Regions from separate parts of the Paenibacillus odorifer genome, predicted to be linked through region 2. Evidence: riboswitches for the same ligand, from Rfam matches in the RefSeq annotation. Region 2 holds a riboswitch; each other region holds the start of a gene.
The links. A riboswitch is a leader RNA that binds a small molecule or an ion and turns the genes downstream of it on or off. The one in region 2 is predicted to bind thiamine pyrophosphate.
Positions count from the first base shown of each region.

Region 1: another riboswitch for thiamine pyrophosphate. It lies ahead of PODO_RS02070 (ABC transporter substrate-binding protein); the one in region 2 lies ahead of PODO_RS09190 (thiamine phosphate synthase).
Region 3: another riboswitch for thiamine pyrophosphate. It lies ahead of thiC (phosphomethylpyrimidine synthase ThiC); the one in region 2 lies ahead of PODO_RS09190 (thiamine phosphate synthase).

Region 1 covers NZ_CP009428.1:469,189-477,452, forward strand. Annotated here, with positions in the region: gene PODO_RS02045 (WecB/TagA/CpsF family glycosyltransferase) at 1-586, shown strand, start outside; gene PODO_RS02050 (hypothetical protein) at 1,255-2,148, opposite strand; gene PODO_RS02055 (ABC transporter ATP-binding protein) at 2,378-3,211, opposite strand; gene PODO_RS02060 (ABC transporter permease) at 3,246-4,007, opposite strand; gene PODO_RS02065 (thiamine-binding protein) at 4,004-4,297, opposite strand; gene PODO_RS02070 (ABC transporter substrate-binding protein) at 5,043-6,092, opposite strand; TPP riboswitch at 6,254-6,364, opposite strand; gene PODO_RS02075 (magnesium transporter CorA family protein) at 6,523-7,974, opposite strand; gene PODO_RS02080 (MFS transporter) at 8,047-8,264, opposite strand, start outside.
Region 2 covers NZ_CP009428.1:2,180,460-2,188,723, reverse strand. Annotated here, with positions in the region: gene yfbR (5'-deoxynucleotidase) at 1-64, shown strand, start outside; gene thiH (2-iminoacetate synthase ThiH) at 148-1,263, opposite strand; gene PODO_RS09200 (thiazole synthase) at 1,298-2,065, opposite strand; gene thiS (sulfur carrier protein ThiS) at 2,121-2,324, opposite strand; gene PODO_RS09190 (thiamine phosphate synthase) at 2,363-2,968, opposite strand; TPP riboswitch at 3,084-3,185, opposite strand; gene PODO_RS09180 (SDR family oxidoreductase) at 3,273-4,145, opposite strand; gene PODO_RS09175 (GDSL-type esterase/lipase family protein) at 4,382-6,448, opposite strand; gene PODO_RS09170 (AraC family transcriptional regulator) at 6,758-7,627, shown strand; gene PODO_RS09165 (hypothetical protein) at 7,704-8,132, opposite strand; gene mdh (malate dehydrogenase) at 8,260-8,264, opposite strand, start outside.
Region 3 covers NZ_CP009428.1:6,075,698-6,083,961, forward strand. Annotated here, with positions in the region: gene thiC (phosphomethylpyrimidine synthase ThiC) at 1-1,608, opposite strand, end outside; TPP riboswitch at 1,711-1,820, opposite strand; gene PODO_RS26450 (beta-galactosidase) at 1,890-3,941, opposite strand; gene PODO_RS30240 (helix-turn-helix transcriptional regulator) at 4,112-4,945, shown strand; gene PODO_RS26460 (hypothetical protein) at 5,001-5,525, opposite strand; gene PODO_RS26465 (hypothetical protein) at 5,556-6,056, opposite strand; gene PODO_RS26470 (hypothetical protein) at 6,097-6,960, opposite strand; gene PODO_RS26475 (P-loop nucleotide/nucleoside kinase family protein) at 6,985-7,506, opposite strand; gene PODO_RS26480 (hypothetical protein) at 7,615-7,995, opposite strand; gene PODO_RS26485 (phosphotransferase) at 8,039-8,264, opposite strand, start outside.

The sequences.
Region 1 (8,264 bases), 1.7 Mb from region 2:
ACGAACCATACTTCAAGAAGCGGATTTAATCACTCCTGACGGGATTGGCATTGTGATGGCTTCAAAAAGAAAAGGCGATCCTATTGCTGAGAGGGTAACTGGATATGAGCTGCTTCTTGAGCTTTTGGAGCAAGGAAATAGCTTGGGATGGAGTTTTTATTTCTTGGGAACAGATGAGCTTACCAGTTGTAAAGCGGTCGAAAAGATCACGGAGTTATATTCGAATGTGAAGATTGCAGGAAGACATAATGGTTTTCTTACCAAGGAAGAGGAGCCTGCCATTGTAGCAGAGATTCAGCGTGCACAGCCGGATTTTCTGATCGTTGCGATGGGGGCGCCATACTCTGACAAATGGGTATATAAGCACAAACAGGAGCTTACGCAGGTAAAAGTTGTTTTTGGCGTGGGGGGCAGCTTGGATGTAATAGCGGGAAAAGTTACTCCTGCACCAGCGCTATGGAAAAAACTCAATCTGGAGTGGTTGCATCGACTTTTGTTCGCTCCAGTTGCGAAGGGACAAAAGTCGCGATGGCGCAGACAGGCAGTTCTGCCCAAATTCGTGTTCCGAGCTATGATTAAGAAATGAAGAAAAGGCCTCGTTTATGGGGGCCTTTTTTGGTTCGGTTGGTGTGAGAGGAAGAGGAGGCAGGTGTGAGAGTAGGAAGTAAGGAGTAAGGGGAAGAGTAATAGTGGTTAGTGGGAGTGAGGTGAGGAGTAGGGGGAAGAGTAATAGTGGTTAGTGGGAGTGAGGTAAGGAGTAGGGGCAAGAGTAAGTAGTGGGATTGAGGTAAGGAGTAGGGGCAAGAGTAAGTAGTGGGATTGAGGTAAGGAGTAGGAGTAAAAGTGAGTAGTAGGATTGAGGTAAGGAGTAGGGGCAAGAGTAAGTAGTGGGATTGAGGTAAGGAGTAGGAGTAAAAGTGAGTAGTAGGATTGAGGTAAGGAGTAGGAGTAAAAGTGAGTAGTGGGATTGAGGTAGGGAGTAGGAGTAAAAGTGAGTAGTGGGATTGAGGTAAGGAGTAGGAGTAAAAGTGAGTAGTGGGAGTAAGTGTAAGAGTAGCGAGTAGAATGTAAGTGCGACTATAGTTGTGACCTTTAAACAAATTAATAATAATAAACAACACCGATTCTGGTTGATGCCATAGCCTCGTATTTAATTCAAGCTAAAAGCTAAAGGGGTACAATAAGGGGATAAATTCCCTTGAGTCACTGGAATTCCGCCCGAAGAGGCAAAAGAAAGGCAAAAATGCCTTAGAATTACTGGGATCCAGCCCGACGCAGCAAATCAACGGTATAAATCCCGTAGAATGAGCCGAATCCGGTCCGACGAAACAAATCAACGGTATAAATCCCGCAGAATGAGCCGAATCCGGCCCGAAGCAGCAAATCAACGGTATAAATCCCGTAGAATGAGCCGAATCTGGCCCGAAGCAGCAAATCAACGGTATAAATCCCGTAGAATGAGTCGAATCCGGCCCGACGCAGCAAATCAACGGTATAAATCCCGTAGAATGAGCTGAGTCCGGCCCGAAGCAGCAAATCAACGGTATAAATCCCGTAGAATTTGCTAAGTCCGGCCCGACGAAGCAAATCAGCGGTAAAAAACCCGTAGAATGAGCCGAATCCGGCCCGACGCAGCAAATCAACGGTATAAATCCCGTAGAATGAGCCGAGTCCGGCCCGACGAAGCAAATCAACGGTATAAATCCCGCAGAATGAGCCGTATCCGGCCCGAAGCAGCAAATCAACGGTATAAATCCCGTAGAATGAGCCGAATCTGGCCCGACGAAACAAATCAACGGTATAAATCCCGCAGAATGAGCCGAGTCCGGCCCGACGAAACAAATCAACGGTATAAATCCCGTAGAATGAGCCGAGTCCGGCCCGACGCAGCAAATTAACGGTAAAAATCCCGTAGAATGAGCCGAATCTGGCCCAAAGCAGCAAATCAACGGTATATATCCCGTAGAATGAGCCGTATCCGGTCCGACGAAGCAAATCAACGGTATAAATCCCGTAGAATGAGCCGAACCTGGCCCGAAGCAGCAAATCAACGGTATAAATCCCGCAGAATGAGCCGAATCCGGTCCGACGAAGCAAATCAACGGTATAAATCCCGTAGAATGAGCCGAATCCGGCCCAACGAAACAAATCAACGGTATAAATCCCGTAAATGTCCCCAGCCCAACCCGGTTACTATCCATTACCAACACGGAGGCCGTTTTCGCCACACATTTAATGTGATCCCTACTATGATGAGTGAAATTTGTTAAATGAGCAGATACATCCGCACCAATTGTAAATATGTTAGGGAATTTATCGCTGCAAATAAATAACTGACACCGCTATACCAGCGATATCAGTTTACAGTGCTTAGCGATTAAGCTAGCGGCTGCCTATTTTTAGCTTGTTCCTCTCGCATCCACTGTGACAACTGGCGTTTGAGCTTAAGGAACTCGGGAGAGTCCGTAATCTCATCACGGCGTGGCCGCGGAAACGGCACATCGACTGTATGCAGGATGGAGCCGGGGCGGCCGGAAAATACATAGATACGATTAGAGAGCAGCAACGCTTCTTCGATGTTGTGAGTAATGAACAGCACAGAGCGGCGATTCTCTTCCCACAGCTCAAGCAGCCAGCGCTGCATTTCACTGCGAGTTAGTGCATCGAGTGCGCTGAAAGGTTCATCCAGCAACATTAGCTCCTGCGGAGCGAGTAATGCTCTGAGAAAAGCTGCACGCTGCTGCATCCCGCCAGACAGCATATGCGGATAAGCATGTTCGAACCCGCTTAACCCAACCTTGGCAAGCCACTGGCGTGCTTCCTCGCGGGCTCCATCCCGCAGTGCGCCCTTGATCTCCCCAGCAAGCAGCACATTATCCTCAATCGTACGCCAAGGAAAAAGAGCAGGCTGCTGCGGCATATAACTAATTTCACCGCGTTGACCTGTAACGACCTTACCGTTCATGCGGATCGTGCCTGCATCGGGTTTCACAAGGCCGCCAATCATATGGAATAAGGTGCTTTTTCCGCAGCCGGAAGGACCAACGATCGAAACGAATTCTTGTTGCTCTACCTTGAGAGAGACATTATTCAGAACTTTTGTCTCACGGCGACGATGGAAAAAAGATTTGGAGATGCCGCTCACTTCAAGGGCGGGTGCCGCGGTATGAGCTTCAGGAGAGCTGGTGACTTCTGTTGTTCTGTGTTGCATTTGCATCGCTTGAGACATACAGGCATCTTCCTTTCTATGAGTTACGGCGCGGCTTCCAGCGAACCAGCCATTTTTCCAGCAATGCAATAATAGCAAAGAGTACAAGACTTAAAAGTACAATAATAACAATAGCGACAAACATCCGATCCGTACGATAAGCGGATTTCTGCAGAAGCATATAATAGCCAATACCCTTATCCGCGCCAATCCATTCAGCGACCACGGCGCCCATAACCGCATAAGTAGCAGATATTTTTACACCGGAAAATAGTGCCGGGATAGAAGAGGGCAGCTCCAGCTTGGTAAAGATTTGCCACTTGCTTGCGCCAGCCATTTTCATATAATTCATCATGACCTGATCACTTTGGGCCAGGCCGCCCATCGCAGCGACAGCTACAGGGAAGAAACATACTAGTGTAATCAGCACGATTTTGGGCAAAAGACCAAAGCCGAACCAGATAATGAGCAGGGGGCCGAGCGCGATGGAGGGAACATTTTGACTCAGAATAATGAGTGGATAAAAAGCCCGTCTAGCCCAAGGCAAAAGATGCAAAAGCAAAGCGACGATCAGACCTACCCCCGTACCGATGGGAAAACCAATTAAAGTGAGCCGCAGCGTAGCCATCGTATGAGCCCAAAGACCAGAAGCGTTACTGGTGGATTCACGGGCAATATCAGCAGGACTCGGCAGAATCCAGGATTCAATATGAAATACAGATACAGATAGCTGCCATACGGTTAAAAAGAAGACGACCGCCACAAGGGGCGGCCATATTAGCTTCCAGGTCGATCTCACGGCCGATATTTCTCCGTCAATTTATCCATGCTGATTCCGTTAGGATTATGAGCGATTTTGATCTGCGAAATTACGCTTGGACTGCCTGCTTCGATCAACGCCTCTTGCATCTGACGCACAACCTCCAGCAGCTCGCTAAGCTCACCTTCCATTGTGGTTTCCAGCGGATTCACCTGATGTTTAACACCGGATTTTTGAATGACCTCAATCGCTTTATCTACGTATGGGATGGAATCCTCATTGTTCGGAGTTTTTGGAATTACTTGAATGCTTAGTAGGGTGTTAGCCACAATAATCAATCCTCTCATTTTATATGGTAAGTTCAAAAAGCCAACTTTGATAACGAAGTAATTCAGGAAGCAAACTCGACATCGAATCTTGAACGAACTTGGGAAGTCCGGTACTCACGTAGCACATCACTACGCTCCGTTCCTCCTTCCTCAAGTAACGTCCAACCTTCTTGGTTCTGAAAGCTGACTTTTTGAACTCTTAAATTATAAGGTAAGTTCAAAAAGCCAACTTTGATAACGAAGTAATTCAGGAAGCAAACTCGACGTCGAATCTTGAACGAACTTGGGAAGTCCGGTACTCACGTAGCACATCACTACGCTCCGTTCCTCCTTCCTCAAGTAACGTCCAACCTTCTTGGTTCTGAAAGCCGTCTTTTTGAACTCTTAAATTATAAGGTAAGTTCAAAAAGCCAACTTTGATAACGAAGTAACTCAGGAAGCAAACTCGACATCGAATCTTGAACGAACTTGGGAAGTCCGGTACTCACGTAGCACATCACTACGCTCCGTTCCTCCTTCCTCAAGTAACGTCCAACCTTCTTGGTTCTGAAAGCCGTCTTTTTGAACTCTTAAATTATAAGGTAAGTTCAAAAAGCCAACTTTGATAACGAAGTAATTCAGGAAGCAAACTCGACGTCGAATCTTGAACGAACTTGGGAAGTCCGGTACTCACGTAGCACATCACTACGCTCCGTTCCTCCTTCCTCAAGTAACGTCCAACCTTCTTGGTTCTGAAGTCCGCTCTCTACTCCGCCGGTAAAAAATCATTACTGAATGCACTAGCAGCATCCAGCGGTTTATCCAGCAACTTCAGATCGTACATCCAGTCGCCATAATTCTGCCAGACCTCGGTTTTTTGCTCGCCCCAGCGGGCAGCATCGTCCTTGTATTTTGGGCTAAGCCATTTTTGACTAGCTAGGACAAGGTCGGCGTCCAGGTCAGGAACGGCCTTTGATAACATACCGGCAGCCTCTTCCGGATGATCAATGGCATATTGATAACCTTTTGATGTGGCTTTCATGAAGGCCTTCACCAGATCAGGATGATCTGCAATTTGCTTCTCACTCGTCGTCAGCACAGGCGTGTAATAATCGAGCTGCGGCGCATAATCCTTTAAGTACAGCATATCCAATGGCTCGCCACGCAACTCAGCCTCAACACCAGTCCAAGCGTAGAAAATCCAGGCGAAATCAATGTCACGTTTGACGGCGGTAAAATAATCAGCTTCACCGATACTGATCAGCTTCACCTTTTTCACATCGCCACCTTCAGGATCCATGATAGCTTTCATGGCTGCTTCTTCCGCCGGTGAGCCCCAGCCTCCGTAGGTTTTACCTTCGAAATCCTTTGGTGATTTAATATTGCGATCTACTGGAGCAGCGAATCCCGACGTATTATGCTGAATAATAGCTGCTATCGAGACAAGGGGTACGCCTTGTAGACGGGCTAGTGTTAATCCTTCTTGGGCGCTGATGCCAAATGCGGCTTCGCCAGAAGTAACCATAGTATCAGAACCCGCTGCGCCTGGCTGAACGATCTCGACGTCCAGACCTTCTTCAGCGTAGTAACCAAGATCCTTAGCTACGTATAGACCGGTATGATTTGTGTTCGGTGTCCAGTCGAGTGCGACTTTAACTTTGGTGAGCTCTTTTGGAGCATCCGTCCCAGCCGCAGCAGTTGGATCAGTAGCATTTGCTTTGTTTCCGGCTGTATTCCCAGTGTTGCTGCCGCATCCGGCAATGGCAAGAATGAGTACACAGGTGAGGCACAACGTATGTGCTTTTTTAAGGTGCATGTCTTCTTCTCTCCTTTAAGGTTACAAGAATCCCGTCTTCACAACATGAACCGTAAAGTGTAGTATGTACGTTTTTCTACATCTTTTAGTGATCTTACAAAAAAAGCGCCCCGAGTGATCGGGACGCTGGCTTGGCGCAAGGTTAGTTAAGGTCACAGGGACCAGAACCAATTGGCGATTCCTACGCTGGCATTATCCAGATCAGGTATAAGGGTCAGTATCTTGTGGGATACAATCTCAGCCGGCCAATTCCAGCACCCCTGGTTCTATGAAGTTAACGGGTATTTCTATGTGCAATATAAGTAAGCATAAGTTTTGTACCCATACTTTATATCTTATATTTCTCGCATACGGTGTATTATAGACGGCTGTACTCGGAATGTCTAGTAGTGCACTCCTGAATTTTTCCAATCCAGTAGTTTCTTTTTTGCTAGTCTAGATCTTTATATTTCTTGCGGTGACGCCGTTTAAGCTCACTAACCAGCGCCCCTAGCGTGAGGACAACGCTGATCAGAATCCCGCTCATGATCACGAAGAGGGCAAGAAATTCAAAGGGAGAATAACCAATCATTTTACTCCATTGAATCTTTCCATCCAGATCGTCAATGACCTGATTCATGCCGTAAATCCCGCTTACTACCGTAAATACAGTGAGAATCATCAGCAGATTATCCCGTCGCTTGGACTGAAACTTATCCTGATACTGAAACAGGTCATTTAAGGTTTCTTTCACTTCCTCGAACAAAGCATCGTTTCCGTATACTTTACGCAGCTGAAGAAATATCTCCCGGCCCTGCGACTGGGAAATCAACTCCAAGAAGTAGAACTTTGCCGAGAACTTATTGATGGAGTAGATTAGATTGTCTATTTCCTCATAATCATGATTAATCCGAAGTCGGGAGTGCATATTGGCGAGCTTTAGCAGAACGATTTTATGGAAAATATTGAGTAAAAATCCGTAATAATATTGCCCGTACATCTGGTTGGCTAGACTAACAGCAATCTCCTGTTCAGCGCGGGTCATGCAGCAAAAGGTCTGCTCATTCATCATATAATACGTGTCTGGACCCCAGCGATTATAGGAGTGTTCATGACAATAGTTCGCAATATACGCTGGATCGCTGGCACTGGCATAGGGCTTTCCGTTGAGATCAATTCCATCAAGCTGTGAGGCGCGATAGCGCAGATTTACACTAATCTCATCAGAGCTTTCTTCATTCTGAAAGCCATAAAAAGCTTGCACCTGCATTCTTTCATCTACGAAAAAAGGAAGGGTCTCGAAATAAGCCCCATTGATATCCGATTGATCCAGATATGGCTCCAGTCCATCCACCAAATTTCGGAAGACAAAATCCTCTACCATCTCATAGGTCTGTTCCCCGCAATGAATATAAGTGTAATCATCCTGTATGAAGGTATTCTCTAGCGCACGGAAACGATCCGCGAATTCTAGGGCAATACTAAAGGGAATTGAATCCCCCTCCAGCTGGACACGTATCGTCACGAATCCAAGCTGAAAAGGACATATGAATATATCCGTCGAGAGAATTTTGAAAAATATAGATTGCTGCGGAATCTCCAGAATGCAGTCGAGATTATTTACTCTGGAAAAACGGCGAAACGAGTCGGCATCCTTCCTGCGTGGAAAAAGGACATGTGCAGCAAACGGTAAATAGGTGCGCTCCATACGTTCATGGGAAACACAGTAGCCATCTCCGTAATAGGCAGCTTCAAGCTCTTTATTATCCAGAAAAAAACGTGTGAAGCCGTCGTCCTGTAATTGCTGGATAAGCTGCTTAGAATCGCCCTTTTTTATAGAAAAGGGAAATATAAACTGCATGAGCGCAGTATGTAACAAAGGCTCAGTTGAAGACTCATTCATTCATCGTCCATCCTTGTGCTCAGAATATGCTTATAGATCACATTACCCTAAAAGGATAACGTTGATACTGTTCTAAATACGGGAACTCTTTCCTTTCAACGCTTGCATGGACTGGAACCTCCATGCGGCAATGCTTAGCAGAAACAAGAAGGCGGCAAAAGCGGCCAGTAATCCGGCTGTTTGTGCCACTTCTAAATGGTCCATAGACCAGCCCATAAACAGAGGTAGCAAAGCACCGCCAACACCTCCGGAAGCAATCATAATGCTGGGTGTTGACTCTTCGGTGCAAG
Region 2 (8,264 bases):
TTTTCTGGCTCATATGGCACCGAGCTTCGAAATGTCTCTCGATGAGCTCTCTGCCGGAAACTAAACACCATCTACACAATAGAAAAAAGGACCTCCGCATGAATCTCGCAGGGGTCCCTTTAGTGATTAATAATAAAAATACAAGCGTTACGTTACTGATTCAGTCAGGATATCCCAGTCTTTAAAAATCGGCTGCAAACCCTTCGTATATAGCATTTCCGTAATCTCCTGCACACTGCGGCTATCGGATATTTCGAATTGCGGAGTTCCCCCTGCATTAGTGTGACCGCCCACCTCAGTAGTGACCCCGGCTGACATCTTAGTTATTCCTAGATGAATTAAATGATCGCGTAGAGAGGCAGGCTCTCTTGTAGATAAAGTAATGCCCGAACGGGGTAAAAATAACCGGTATGCCAAAATAATCTGCACTAGTGATCGATCGGTAACATCGCACTCTGGGTTAAATTCCCCTAAATAAGGCCGAAACCGTGGGGGTGACAGGCTGATCTCGCAATCTGGATACCGATCCTGTAGATAGCGGGCATGCATGGCACTTTGGAATGCCTCTTGCCGCCAATCGTACATCCCGAGCAACGTACCAATATTCACAGAACGAAAACCTGCCTGACAGCCGCGTTCAGGTGCATCCAGGCGATTTCGGTAGTTTCTTTTAGGCCCTTTAACATGCAGCTTTTTGTAAGTCTCCTGGTGGTACACCTCTTGGTATAGTGTTAGTCCATCCACCCCTGCTTGAAGAAGCTCTTTATATTCTGCAGTTGATAGAGGATTTATCTCAATACTGACGGAGGAAAAAAATTCCCTGAGTACATCTACACAATCCTTAATATATGAGACAGGATTCTCCCGGCGCGATTCACCAGTCAAAATGAGGATATGCCGCAGACCTGTAGCTGCAATCTTCTCAGCCTCCCTGCGAACCTCCTCCAAGGACAGCTTTTTGCGCGGAAAATCATAAATGGAGCTGAAGCTGCAGTAGGTACAATGATTCACACAAAAATCCGCAAGATACATCGGTGTGAACAGCTGCATTGAATAACCAAAATGTGCACGGGTCAGTCGCTGTGCAGCTTGCGCCATCTCCTCTAGCAGCGGCGTTGCTGCCGGAGAGAGCAATGCCAGCAAATCATTTTCGTTCAGCTTGCCTTTTCCAAGCGCCCGCTTAACGTCATCCTCCCGGAACTCCTTCCACAGCTGCTCATAAGGATACTGCTCCAAGCGGGCCAGTGTGTCAAAAAAGCTCATGCTAATCCTCCCTCCTTTGGTGAACCTGTCAAATTCAGTTCAGAAATCCAGTCAACGGTGACGAAGCAAAAGCAACTTCTTCTACAGGACCGAGTCCTGCCAAATAAGCTTTGCGGCCAGCGGATATCGCCTCGCGGAACGCTTCCGCCATGACGAGCGGATTACGTGCCGTTGCGATAGCCGTATTAAGCAGAACAGCAGCGGCCCCCATCTCCATTGCTTCCGCCGCTTCCGAGGGCTTGCCAATTCCGGCATCTACAATAATCGGCAAATTCACTTCTTCAATAAGAATACGCACAAGCTCCTTGGTGCGCAGGCCGCGATTCGTCCCGATCGGCGCACCAAGCGGCATCACAGCAGCAGCACCGGCATCTCTCAGACGTAAAGCAGCCGAAAGGTCCGGACTCATATAAGGCAATACTACAAAACCCTCCGCTGCTAAAATCTCTGTAGCTCGTATGGTCTCCAGATTATCTGGAAGCAGGTATTTCTGATCATTGATCACTTCGATCTTGACCCAGTTCCCCAGTCCCGCAGCTCTTGCTAATCTCGCAATACGGACTGCCTCTTCCGCTGTGCGCGCTCCTGAGGTATTAGGCAGAAGAGTCATATGGCCGGGAATGTGGTTCATGATATTTTCTGCTCCACCTTGCGGGTCCACTCGGCGAAGCGCTACAGTAATTACCTGAGAACCAGAGCTAGCAATCACTTCGGGGATCAGCGTATTCCGGCTATATTTTCCGGTTCCGATAAATAATCTACTGGTTAATTCGATGCCGCCAATATGTAACGGGTCATGCATGAAATTACCTCCCTTTGGTTCTTATAAATTTCTCAAAATTCTTTACCGCTCCATCTCAACCCCCACCAACAAAGTGCACCAGTTCCAAACGATCATCCTCGCTCAGAGCAGTACTTTCATAATTCTCCTTACTGACAATTTCACCATTCAGCTCAATGATCATCAGACGACCCGACCACTCAGGAAGACTGATCAAATCAGCTATAGTTTGAATACCACCAGAACACTCTGCGGATTTCCCGTTAATCAACAGCTTCATTCTGAATCCCCCCCTTCGCCCATGCTTTTACCTCCCGGCTATGAATGAACCGCCTTATGAATAGCTTTGGCGGCCTCATAAGGATCATCCGCTCCGCAAATACCGGACATCACAGCAACTCCTGCCGCACCTTGCCTAATGATCTGCGCCGCATTAGCGGGACCAATTCCGCCAATCGCAATTACAGGAATAGAGCTAGTCTTCACCGTTTCTGCAAGCAGCTCTAACCCACGTGCGGGCAGCCCTAGCTTGCTCGCCGAGGGAAATACATGGCCAAACAAGCAATAATCAGCTCCCTGCTCTGAAGCATTCGCCGCTTCTTCCGGAGAATGAACCGATCTCCCCAGCCAAAGCTGAGGTGCAATTCGCCGGGCTGTAACCGGGCTCAGACTGTGCCCAGCCAACTGAACACCCGCGGCACCAGCTGCCAATGCTACATCGATCCGGTCATTGATTATCAGTTTGGTAGCGGGTATACCGGCAGCCAACAGCTCCTGTGCCGCAGAGAGCAGTTCGCGTGCTGGACATTGCTTCTCTCTTAAGTGAATATAATCGACCCATGTCTGCACCGTGACAGCCAGTTCAACAAATTGTCTCAACTGCTGCTTGCCGTCTGATATTAGATGGATCTCAGCTTGTACCACTCGCGATCTCCTCTCTCTCACTTCCCTGTAGGTCAGTAAAAAACAAAAAAACTGCCCCCGTAAGGAAGGCAGTCAGAATCTGTAAATAGACGGTACTACAAATAGCCCGACAACAGAAATTCGTTCTCCACTTCCCTACGCTGGTCTTAACCAGATCAGGTTCAAAGGGTCCGGAAATCCATTCCGTCTCAGCCAATCGGCACCCCTAGTGACATAAATATACAATTTTAAAATGCTAACGTGGTTTATAGTAACATATTTTTTTATTGAAATACACCCATTTATTCACATTAGCTGTACTAATCTAACCGTTTACTACCTCGCCACCATTTACATGAATAACCTGTCCAGTCACATAACTGGAATCGTCAGAGGCAAGATATACATAGGCTGGCGCCAGCTCCTCTGGTTGTCCAGGCCGTTTCATAGGCTGCGTGCCTCCAAACTCGCTAACCTGCTTCGCATCAAAGGTAGAGGGAATTAGCGGTGTCCAGATTGGACCTGGTGCTACACCGTTTACCCGTATGCCCTTCTCCGCCAGATTCGTGGACAAAGATCGTGTGAAACTCAGGATAGCTCCTTTAGTTGATGAATAGTCCAGCAGCTGCGGGCTTCCGCGATAAGCGGTAATTGAAGTTGTATTTATAATTGTAGATCCTGCTTTTAAATGAGGCATAGCTGCTTTTGTTAAATAGAACATCGCAAATATATTCGTACGGAAAGTACGCTCTAGCTGCTCGGAAGTAATATCCTCGATCTTAGCTTGCGGATGTTGCTCCGCCGCGTTATTGATGAGAATATCAAGCTTTCCTAAGCCCTCTACCGTCTGTTTAATAAGATCCTTACAGAATTTCTCGTCACCGATATCACCTGGAATTAGGATACATTTGCGGCCTTCCTGCTCGACCTGACGTTTAGTTTCCTCTGCATCTGAGTGTTCATTAAGATATGAAATGACCACATCAGCACCTTCTTTAGCAAAAAGCACAGCAACTGCACGCCCAATTCCGCTGTCTCCACCGGTAATCAACGCCGCCTTGTCTTGCAGTTTACCTGCTGCTTTATAATTTGCCGGCTCGTATTTGGGCAGCGGCGTCATTTCACTCTCAATCCCTGGCTGATGATGCTGCTCCTGTGGGGGTAAGGTTTTTGTAGCTTGTTTATTATTGCCTGACATCTTCCCTATCTCCTCTCGTTAAGCAAATTGATAGTTAACTGATCATCTTAGGATGGCACAACAATGCACGTTTATACGCTGGGTTTGTCATTTTCTTAAATCGCTTTACGAATCTTACTTACCACAATGCAAGTAGAAATAAACAACCGTGGATGTAAACTGCTGTAAGTGGAGAGGACTTCACTGCATACAAAAAGGCACAGCACCGCTGCTGTGCCTTGAATTGTTCACCCTAACTATTTCAAAGAAGAAACATGATTTTCTGCATTCACTTCATGTTCCAGTACCCACATAAAATAAAGAGCCTTAGCTGCTTTCTCCCGGGTCACTATGGCTTTAGGTTCTAGTTCTGTCCCATTGACCATTTGACCTCTAGCAATCCCCACTTCAGATCTAATAAGCCCTAATTCATAAGCACTTTTCACTTTTGAAATTAAAAAGGGAGAAATGTCCGCCGTATCAACCAGCTGCTGCCAGGATACAAGTGGATAGTACATCGCTCCTCTAGCTCCTGGATCCAGATTGAAATCATAACCAGGATCTCCTGGCACTACTGCTGTGCCGTTATAATCAGTCATGTACTTAGGTTTATTAGCAAACTTTACTTGGTAAACATCATAGAGAATAGCACCCATCGTTTCACGTGACAGCTTACCTTTCGGATAATAGGCAAGATCTGATCTTTCCACTTTCATTAACTTAGAAATACTGCGTGTGAATTCAGCAACTGTCATCTCCGTATCTGGCTTAAAATTCCCTTGACGGTCTTTGCCCATTACTCCCAGCTGGATTAATTTTTCAATTTGATTGCGGTAATAAGCAGCTTCCCCGGTCGTCGTATCATTAGTTATTTCCGGAAAAACCTTATCCCAGTTGCCTGTTAGTGCCGCATGCTTAACGTTCCCTTTAAGATAAGCAGTAATGGAGGCAGCAGTAGAATCGCCAGTAGCACCTTTCTCTACAAGCTCCGTAACAATCATCCGCGAAAATTGTTTGGCGAGCGCTTCTTTAAAATGAGTCCCATCGATTTTCTTTGAAGGATGCCCGTTAGCGTAACTTCCGTCATTTGTTTTGCCTGGCGTTTCTCCGGCTTCAATTGACATGAAGAGGGCTGTTATCGCTTCTACTCCGATCTCGTTATAATATTTCAGACTTTCCGAGTTAAGGTCAATAAGTGTAACTCCAGATTCATCTGCAACCCGTTTAAGAATATCTACAAACTTTCTTGATTTAAAAGAATTCTCATAGATATATCCCGGACTTGCATTCCCTTTAATTCTGGACATTGGCGTTACCAGTACCGGTATCATGCCCCGGGCTTGGATCGCAGGGAGATAAACTTCTTTAAGGTAGTTTTCATACATTGCCTCAGTCGAACCTCTGCCGTAACGTCTGAACTCATCTGCACTCTCATCATTGTGTCCGAATTGAATAAACACATAATCCCCAATGCTGCCACTCAGTAAAATGTCGTTAAGTCGACCTTCTGTATAGGCATTTTTAAACGAGCGTCCTCCCATGGAATAGTTAGTTACACTCACTTTATGTTGATTAAACATACTGCCAATAATCTGGCCCCAACCACTCATTGGCGCTTCGTCGAAGGTGTAGGACTTGACCGTGGAATCTCCAAGTATAAATAAATTCGGAAGAGCTCCAGCTGCTCTATGCTGTGGCAAAATCGGTTCCAGTATGATCTCCTCAATCCCCACAGCTGTGTTCACTTTGTTCGGTTCAATCTCAATATCTATATGGTCACGGCCGTTTACATACGTATAAGTCCACTCTTTCCCTTTGGCTACAGCCGTATGCTTGACGGGTACAAGCTTTGCCGCGTCCCAATGTCCACTTTTCAACAAGCGGCTGGTCTGCATTCCTGATACTGACACGATCCCATCCTCTGCGTCAGAAGTCGTTTTTACATATACGTTGTAGGTTCCAGGGGAAGCATCCATTCGAAACGCCATGCCGTAGTTATTATAATTATCCTTTTCAGATTTAGGTTCAGCAAAAAAATAAGATTCTGTGATGAAAAAACCTGTTCCATCGGATGTAATTGAATCGGTATGCACTTCTCTAGCGGGTAAAGCGTTGGTCTCTTGGACAAAACCATAACCTAATGATGAGTCATACAATTGCGCACCGCGATTAGGATCATACCTAACGGATTGATACCCTGTTTTAACTTGGTTTGTAAAATTGAGCTTGTATGCGTTTGCAATTTGGATTGGAGGTTGCCCCTCTACCCCATCTTTAATAAGGGCTGCCTCTGTTATACCGTGAGTAAGAGTCAATGAAGCCATAAGTAAAGAAGATAAGATTAGTATATCCCTACACAGCTTTCTCACTTCATTACACTTCCTTCCGTTTCTCGAAGTACTTACCTAGGTTCCTCCATTATCCCTTTTCTCTAAAGTGATTCAAATGATGATTTCATTCTTTTTTTTGACCTTTTGTAACGTAAAACTTGGAATTGATCAACGGCTCACACTGCAAAACGGTCATATGTATAGGTATCCTTGATATAATTAAGAACATCCCTATTGATCCTAAGGAGGAGAACTCCTATCGCTTACAAAGTCAGCTTTCCGAACATTATAAGTACACTGCAGTTGATCGGTGTTCATTATCGTGTAGCAGAATCTGGGTGGGCATACCCTGATCATCATCACAAAATCTTCGAACTATTGTATTGCTACGATGGCAACTCCCATCAATATGTAGAAGGAAGCTCCATCGCCTTTGGTAAAGGGGATTGGTTAATCATTCCGCCTGGCTTACGTCATTATGTAGTTAATTCAGGCCTGAGCAACTATATCTACCTCTCCTTTCATTTCGATATTGACGATTTAAAGTTTCGTGAATGGTTTCAATCTCAGGCTGTACAGAAATGGAATAACCAACAAATGCAGCGTTCGGGATTAAATCACCAGTTGGAACATTTGGATGAATTTATTAAGAACAATATTCTCGCCAGGACGGCATCCACTGGATTTCCCGAGGAAATTGAAGAAATGATCCTTGTAAAAGAAAGGCTTCGTTTGCAAGCGATCATTCTGATGATTTTGACTGAACTCATTGATGTACAGCTCTCGAATTCAGAGAATTCCAACACAGCGAGACAAGCAAACTCTTTGTACGAGGTGGAAACTGCTCATCAGATCGAAAAATATATTGCAGCCAATATTCATTTACCGGAGCTCACGGTTAATTTGATTGCTGAGCAGCTTTGCTTAAGTCGGGTGCAGTGCCATAAGTTGTTTACAAAGGTGTATAAGATATCTCCTAGGCAGTACATAACTAACCTAAGATTAAAGAAGTCAAAACATTTACTGCTTCATACCGATTTAAAAATACAGATGATTTCTGAACAACTCGGGTTTGCTTCCCAGAGCCACTTCAGCCGACAATTCAAGCGATGGACGGGTGTTTCTCCCTTAAACTACCGGCCGAAATCTTATACTAATCCTATCAGGGATTAACGTTTATGAAGATAAATCACCGGAACATACGAAAAACCCGCTCTCCATTACGGAGGCGGGTATAATTCGCTGTAAGTTAAACTATGTCGTTAAACACCATGAAGAATACCATCAATAGCAATGACACCGTAAGCAGTGCACTAAGTGTGCGCAATTTGCCAGTCTCTGCGCTAACGTCGCGGTTCTCACGAATTCCAGCTGCTGCAAGACGCAAAGGCTTGCTCATAATACCGCCAAGCGCAAACATCGCTAGCAGTAACACAACAACAATAATCATCCACGCTACTGAATAATCACCTTTGGTCATCATATAACCGCCTGTAAGGAGTTGGATCACCAATCCATACTGCGCAAAACGATTAAATCCGGTTACGGCACTTAAAGTTCCTTCTTTCGCCCCAGACGACAGTTTCTCTGCACGTCCTAGAATGAAGGGTAGCACAAGGTAGAAGCCAAGTGCCAAGGTTCCGATCATATGTAAGAAAAACAAAACGTTCCAATCCATAACATATCTCCTCCGATTTAACTGTGATAATAGTTACATTTAATTATACCCATTATTGCTTAAGAAGAAAAGGAAACCCCCATTTTAAGTAAACAAAATGGGGGTTTCTTCATACCTCTGTCACAATCTATA
Region 3 (8,264 bases), 2.9 Mb from region 2:
ATGAGCTGTTTTAGCGCCTTCCGCAGGCAATGTCTCATCATGATATTCTAGCGCTCGCTCAGGATCTAACGATAAATGAAATTGATCACGCCAACGAAATTCAAAACGGGCTTTCGAAAGAGCGTTATCCCGGTCTTGTGCTCCTTTATGCCCTTTCGCCAAATCTGCGGCATGTGCCGCTATTTTATAAGTAATGACCCCTACACGTACATCTTCCTTATTAGGCAGGCCAAGATGCTCCTTCGGAGTTACGTAACATAACATTGCTGTACCGAACCAACCAATCATCGCTGCACCTATAGCAGAGGTAATATGATCATACCCCGGCGCAATATCTGTAGTCAGTGGACCTAACGTATAAAAAGGGGCTTCGTTGCAAGTTTCAAGTTGCTTATCCATATTCTCTTTAATCAAGTGCATCGGCACATGTCCTGGACCCTCTACCATCACCTGTACATCATGACTCCAAGCCATAGCTGTTAATTCACCTAACGTCTCTAACTCGGCAAATTGTGCTTCATCATTCGCATCAGCAATCGAACCCGGACGTAATCCATCGCCTAGGGAAAAAGAAACATCGTACAGCTTCATGATTTCACATATCTCTTCAAAATGTGTATATAAAAAGTTCTCTTGATGATGCGCAAGACACCATGCCGCCATAATGGAGCCACCTCTTGAAACAATACCTGTCATACGTTGTGCCGTCAACGGGATATAACGAAGCAGAACTCCCGCATGAATGGTAAAATAGTCCACCCCTTGCTCCGCTTGCTCAATGAGCGTATCACGGTATACTTCCCACGTTAAATCTTCCGCTTTCCCATTCACTTTTTCCAAAGCTTGATAAATAGGCACCGTTCCAATAGGAACAGGAGAATTACGGATGATCCACTCGCGTGTCGTATGGATGTTTTTACCTGTGGAGAGATCCATTATATTGTCTGCACCCCAGCGGGTAGCCCATCTCATTTTCTCCACCTCTTCCTCTATGGATGAGGATACTGCGGAGTTTCCAATATTGGCATTGATCTTTACCAAAAAATTACGCCCAATAATCATTGGTTCACTCTCTGGATGATTGATATTCGCTGGAATGATGGCGCGGCCGCGGGCTACTTCATCTCTTACAAATTCCGGTGTCACATTCTCACGAATCGCAACGTATTCCATTTCCGAAGTAATAATCCCTTTGCGTGCATAATGCATTTGAGAGACATTACGCCCCTTTTTCGCTCGCAAAGGTTTTCTATGGAGCGCTGGAAACACTTCCGCCACAGCTTTTCCCGTTGCATTCCCGTTATCTTCAGGCTTCACGGTTCTTCCTTCGTACGCTTCCACATCCCCTCGTTCCTCAATCCAGCTTAGACGATTGGGCTCTAACCCCTGACGAATATCAGTATGAATATTAGCATCCGTGTAAGCCCCACTTGTGTCATAGACATGAATTGGGGCATTCTCCTCTTCGCCGTCTATGCCCGCAGTTGGACTAAGTGAGATCTCCCGCATAGGGACCTGAATATCAGACCGTGAACCCTTTACATAGACTTTTTGACTTGCTGGAAAAGCTGATAGATTGATTGGATCGTTGTTCAATTCGCTTGTCATCTCAATTCCTCCTATAAGGTGATTTGATCAAGCGGAGACGGTCTACTCCCCACACATAGAAAAGGCCACATCTGTATAAGATGCGGCCTTAGAGTAGACAAATAGAAATAGAGCTCCATTTCCTCCGCTGGCATTATCCAGATCAGGTTTGACGGTCGATAGTTATAACTATCCTCTCAGCCTGGTCCCACCAAGCTCCCGTGACTATAATTGCTACTTCAAAGTATAACCGAAAAGAGAGAATTATCCAAATCTACTCAAATGTGAGATCAATGTGTACGTTAGTATAACACCAATACCCCAAATCCTTCCAGAAGCACCTCGCCCGACAATGTTGTGCCGCTCAGTAAATCTGTTTTGGTCTCATGAAGATGGATCGTGACAGGAGTCTCACTATAATTAAGCAAAAAAGCATAACTGGAAGAAGCTCCGGTACGGACTTGCAGCTCTACCTCTTCTGGGAGCTCCAGCCAATTTGCTGGCGATTGTAGATCAATTAATTTTATGATCTCAGCCGCTGCCTGTTCGTTAAATACGGCTCCGTAATACCAAACCTCACCCTTGCCGCGACGATTTCTAGTTACCGCCGGTTTTCCCGCATAATAATCAGAGGCGTAAACCGCCATCACTTCAACCGAAGCTTCCTCTATTTTGAGAATATCATTAAAGTCATCTGCTCCTGTAACGACTTCGGTCGCGCCCGACCAGCTAATTGTTGTTGGCTGACGACTGCCCTTAACCATTGTGAATTCTTCAACTGTGATCCCGCATAGATCCTTAGCAGTACCTGGGAAAGGACGCATATAACATTGACCGCGCTCATCCTTATAGCCAGTTCTACAGCCGAAGATCAGTTTGCCGCCTTGTTGAACATATTCATCCAGCAGAGACGCTGTCTCATCTGTCATAATCGCTGGGTGAGGATAGATAAGCACGTCGTACCTTGCAAGCTCCTCCAGCGTTGTTTTTTTGCGCAGATAGAGCACGTCATTCGGGATATGCTTCCGCTGAAGAGCCTTGTACCACTCCTTATTGCTCTTCCACATAAACGGGCCATGCCAAACATCGTATTCTCCATCCCACTCATTGTCATAATCACGAACAATAGCAACGTTAGCCTGATTATGAGTACCGATAAACGCTTGACCTGCTGCTGCCAGCTCCTGACCGATCTGCCCCGCTTCCCGCACTCTCCGGTTAGGCTGATTATGATAGTCATTGATTCCATGCCAATAAATTTCATTGCCCATCGTAGCTGTCCGCCAGCGGAAATATAACACCATATCTGCCCCATGAGCGATCGACTGATAAGTCCATAACCGCATCTGCCCGGGCTTTGGAGAAGGCATATCCATCCGGTTCACCCAGCCACCCGGGCCTGACTGCTGCTCCATAATGCAGAAATTCGGGGATATCGAACGAACAACAGATAATGACAGTCCCCAGCCTCTATCATTCAGCGGATTCCGCTCATTCGGGTCATAAAAAATAGTAGAGAACTGAGGATAGGAATCATAGCTGAAGAAATCCAGCAGTTCATCCGTCATTTCATGGCTATCGAGATGACCGAACAGACCGTTCGTGGTTACCCATTGCTTAGGGGCAAGTTTACGAATGATATCCGCTTGGTTTTTGGCAAAAGAAATTGTATTGTCCGAAATAAACCGTTTTTCATCCAATGCCTGATGAGGATTGGGTTGCTTCGGTACTGGAGTCGGACGTGGAAGATAGACCTGAGACCAGTCACTATAGCTTTGATTCCAAAAAACAGCTCCCCATGCCTCGTTCAAATGCTCAAGCGTAACATATTTCTGCTGTAGCCATTCCCGGAAGGCCTTATGGTCACTCTCCGAATAAAATTCACTGATCTCACAGTTGAGCTCATTATCAATTTGCCAGCCAACTACACCCGGATGATTGCCGTAATGTTCAGCCATTTGTTCTGCAATACGTGCACACAGTTCCCGGTATTTAGGACTGCTGTAATTATAATGGCGGCGCATGCCATGCTGAAGTGTAACACCTTCGTAGGTTACATTTAATACTTCTGGATATTTATCAGTCAACCAAGCTGGAGGCGTTGCCGTCGGAGTACCAAGTACAACCTGAAGACCATATTTATGTGCTAGATCAATCGCCCGATCAAAGAGCCCGAACTGAAACTCCCCTTCTGTGGGTTCAAAAATAGACCAAGCAAACTCCCCCATCCGAATGATCGTAAAGCCGAGTTCACGCATCCGGCGATAATCGTCCTCCCACATGTTTTCTGGCCAGTGCTCCGGATAATAACAAACGCCAAGCTCGAATTTTTCAGTTGCGACAGGTTTCTTCATCATTACCTCCAAAGTATTAAAAATATGCTTTCAATATTTTATAATTCTATTGTAGTATCAATGATAAGAGGTCTTATATAACAAAATATTGCTATCATATAACAATCTTGCGTTTATTGCCTTAATCCAACTTGCGCTCTGTTGCGCTACAGAAATGGGTGCTGCCAAACATGAAGAAACAATGGTATTTGCCGACACCGGCTTTTTCAAAATATGTCTGTTATCCTGAATTTTTGGGACATTACACTCACTTTCCACAACATACAGAGAGAAGAAGCGAAGGGTTTCTGGGGAGTTATAACCTGCATTTGATCTTTGGTGGGGAGGGTTATGTATTCCATGAGGGCGAACGTATTCCGATGAGTAGAGGACGAGGTTTTCTGTACCCAAAAGGGGCTTATCAGCAATACGGCTCTGACCCAGGCGAGCCTTGGGATGTCCGATGGGTTCATTTTAATATTGAAATCGTCCTCCCCTTATTAGAGGAAGTGGACCAGTCCCGTGCATACCTGTTCACTTTTGATTTGGATGCTAAGCTGGACGAGCTATTCGAGGAAATGTACCTACTGAGCGCTTCCTACGTGACCCGTAGCGAGCCAAGACTATCTGCTCTGCTGTATGAGCTTCTAGTTAAATTGCTGCAGAACTCCGAGCCGCTTCACGGCTCAGTACCGCACGAGGTTAGACAGTCCATCCGGAGTGCTGCAGATATCATTCATGTCGAATGTGCCAGCCCTTGGTCTCTGGAATCGATGGCAAGATTGACCGGGTACAGCAGCTATCATTTTCTAAGGCTGTTCCGGGTGGTTATGGGCAAAACTCCAAACCGTTATTTAACCGATTGTCGGCTGGCTAAAGCCAAGCTTTTACTGGTTTCCACAGGACTCTCCATTGCTCAGGTTGCGACTCAGTCCGGTTTTGCCCAATCCAGCTATTTTATTAAAGTGTTCAGAAGGTTTGAAGGCATGTCTCCTGTGAAATACCGGCAGGCTTTTGGGGCGTAGACGATCTTCCTTCAGTCCGTAGAGATTCAATCTTAGTCTCTTGGACTTATCACCCTTAAAGATCATCCTTAAGAGAAATTTCACTCTCAATATCTAAACTTATTGTTTCGGAATGAATCTCCCCTTCATTATCATTCCATGTAATAGATAAAGTGGTGTTTTCATAATTTTGTCTATTTTTATTTAATTCGTCATACGAATACGGACCTGTTATAGACCCGATATCAGTGTTACTTAATATTGAAACGGGTCCATCCGTTGACCTAGCTTCATTTACAAGAACTGTTTCATCCTTATTATTAGTGTTTTTTTCATTGACTTCATACTTATAATAGCTACTATTCACTAAAGCGCTTGGGTCTCCCTTGAACACTAACTTCCCATGTCCCCGTAAAATTTTGCTAGATGAAATTATTATTTTGTAATCTAAAACATCCCATGTATCCCCTGTACCCTTAAGCGTATATACTTGAACACCAGTGTTTAAATTTGTTTCGACCTCTTTATTGAAATATAAATAACTCCATATCGCATTCGAAATAATAACCACAGCTACAAGTACTAGGATTAGTTTTTTCATATCTGCTCCTTTATAAATACTCCCAAACCTTTATTTATATCTTAAATTCCACTCCTTAGACCATTTCGGGAAAGCTTCTCCGGTCAATTCTTCGAGTGTTTTTCCATCAATGGTGTAAACCCAACCCATATGTAATTCATCGAAATCAGGAAAACTATAGCCTCCTATCACTTCATCGTCTGCTTCTAGCAGAAAAATCAGGGTTTGTTTTTTTGTATTATCCTTCTCATTATCTAAGGGGTGGTTTTTAACGATTAACTTACTTGTAGTTATTTCCTTACCTATATAATCGATTGGATCAACACTTTGAACACTCCAATATTGTATGTATGGCATTTCCGTCAGCAGTTTTTTATCTAATAAATATTCAGAAACAATTCCTTCATTACTAATGATCAGATAGCCCATATCGGTAATAAATTGTTCAGCTTTGCTATATTCTTTTTTTGAATTATCGCTAATTTCCTCATCACTACATCCCAATAAAAAGATTAAGAATAACGGAATTATGATTCTCCTTAATTTTTTCATAGGTTCTCTCCTTGCATTGTTTATTATCTCCGCGCTCAATTTATAGATTAATCTTATTGTATGAATTTAGTATCATCAAACTCTTTAGCGTCTTATAGGCTCTCCATTCCAACCTCGCTGTTTCACCGGGAGGCTCCCATTTTATCTGCCATCCTCCATCATCCTCCTGTTGGTATTCTAATACTTTTAAATGATCAAGAATGGTTTCATCAGAAAATATGCTGCTACAGTAAGAAGTTGGTGATGGCGAAAATTCTAGAGGAGAGAGTCCATAACTGTGGGATGCGGCATCCAAGCAAAAAAAGTTGGCAGTAATAAGCTCCTTAGATAATTTTTGAAATAATCCTTTGATAAAATCCGATTGAGGTAAGCTTTCCAATAAATAAAATGCAGTCAAAATTGTATGCGCATCATCATAGGCTTGTGCGCGAATATCTTCCAAACAAATTTCTGTCGCTTTATCAAGCCAGGAATGTTCTATCCCTTGCCATTTAAGAAGCCCGACAAGACCAGTAAGTCTGCTAAATGATGGCTCTGGAGAAAGAGGGTTATTCCAATGTTCTGCTCTTGGATAGTTCGATGATGAAGGAAATATTGTTGGAATCCCTTTTTTTAAGTCAGTATGCTTTGAAATATAATCACATGCTTTTTGAGAGAGTTCTTCGTCTTTTATGTTACAGTCATATAAGAAACGTAGTGCAAATTCCATGAAAAGTGGCTGACTACCAGGTGCCCGTAAATCTGGCTCTATTGCATTTCCAAACCCACCATCTTCGTTCTGGTAGGCTATTAGAGAAGTCACAACATTGCTTATTGATCCACCGTGGAAAATATATTCAAAAACCCTTCTTTCTAATAATCTGCCATGTGTCCAAATGAAATGGGCTGCTTTTTCAAAATCCATCTGTTCCCCTCCTCAAAATTTACGCTAAGCATTTAAGTATTCAATGACACTTTTAATATAGGATTCAATCGGTTCCTTTGTATTAACAATATGTATTCTGACATTAGAGGGCTTTTTAGCATTTTCAATAGTTTTAAGTAATGTCTCTTCAGAAGGCACTCTTTCAATCTGGCTAATCATTCTTTTTCTATTTCGCAGTCTATTATTGAGCTCGTCATAGTCATTTAATAAACATTCTACATATTTATATTCCGCATTATATTTCTGGGTCAGATTCAATCCTCTCTCTATCATCTCAGAGTATAAACAAGGGCTATCGAGTATAACATTATGACCTTGAGATAAGTGAAAATCTATCAAGGCCCATTCAATATCATACGAAATTTCCCCAACTTCCTTGAACCCAAAGTTTGCTCCAAGTGATTCCATAAGAGAAGACTTTACAATGTCGTGATCAAGAATAACAGCAGAAGTATGCTGCGCTATTACTCTGGCTAATGAAGACTTCCCTGATCCGGGGTATCCAGACATCTGAAGAAAAAACAACGAGGGCCACGGCCACTTCCTTTCAGCATAGTCTTGGGTCTTCCACAGACATAAATGAGCTCATAGCGTGAATTCTATGTTAGCTGATATGTATTCTTCTTCGAAAATCTATTCGAGTATTATCTCTTCTGCTTTATTGTTCCATGTTAGCATTAACTTTATTGTCTGTTTATTTAAATCCAATTCATTTGAAAATTCAGTCATTTTCATTTTCAAACCACCCTCTGTCTTACTCTTACCGAAACCTCCCTTAGTATTAAAATACTCACTTGAATACTCAAATATAAAAATCTTTATGGTAGGTTCAGTCCCTATATAATTGATTTCGTAATTTATCTCACCTGTTGATTCATTATGCTCAATAATTGTTTCCCAATAATCACCTTTTCCGTACTTCTGAACCCAATGGCTATTGCACCCGGTGACTAAAGTTATACACAGAACGAATAGAATAACTAAAGATATCTTTGTATGTTTTATTATATTCACCTCTATTCTAACAACAGAATTCCAACTATCTTTTAAGTTCAGGCTATATTTCGACGAGATTCTTATAAGCATTTATCGACTTCCATATAAGCTCCTCATCCTTAATTCCTTCATGAACAAATAACTTTATTGGAAAAAAGAGTCCTTCCATAATCGATAATCTAACGTCCTCCACAAATTGTGTGTACGTGTATGCGCTCCTGATTTTATTGTTAATTGAATGAAAATACAGATCAAAAATACGTGTAGTCTCCTCACTGCCATGAAAC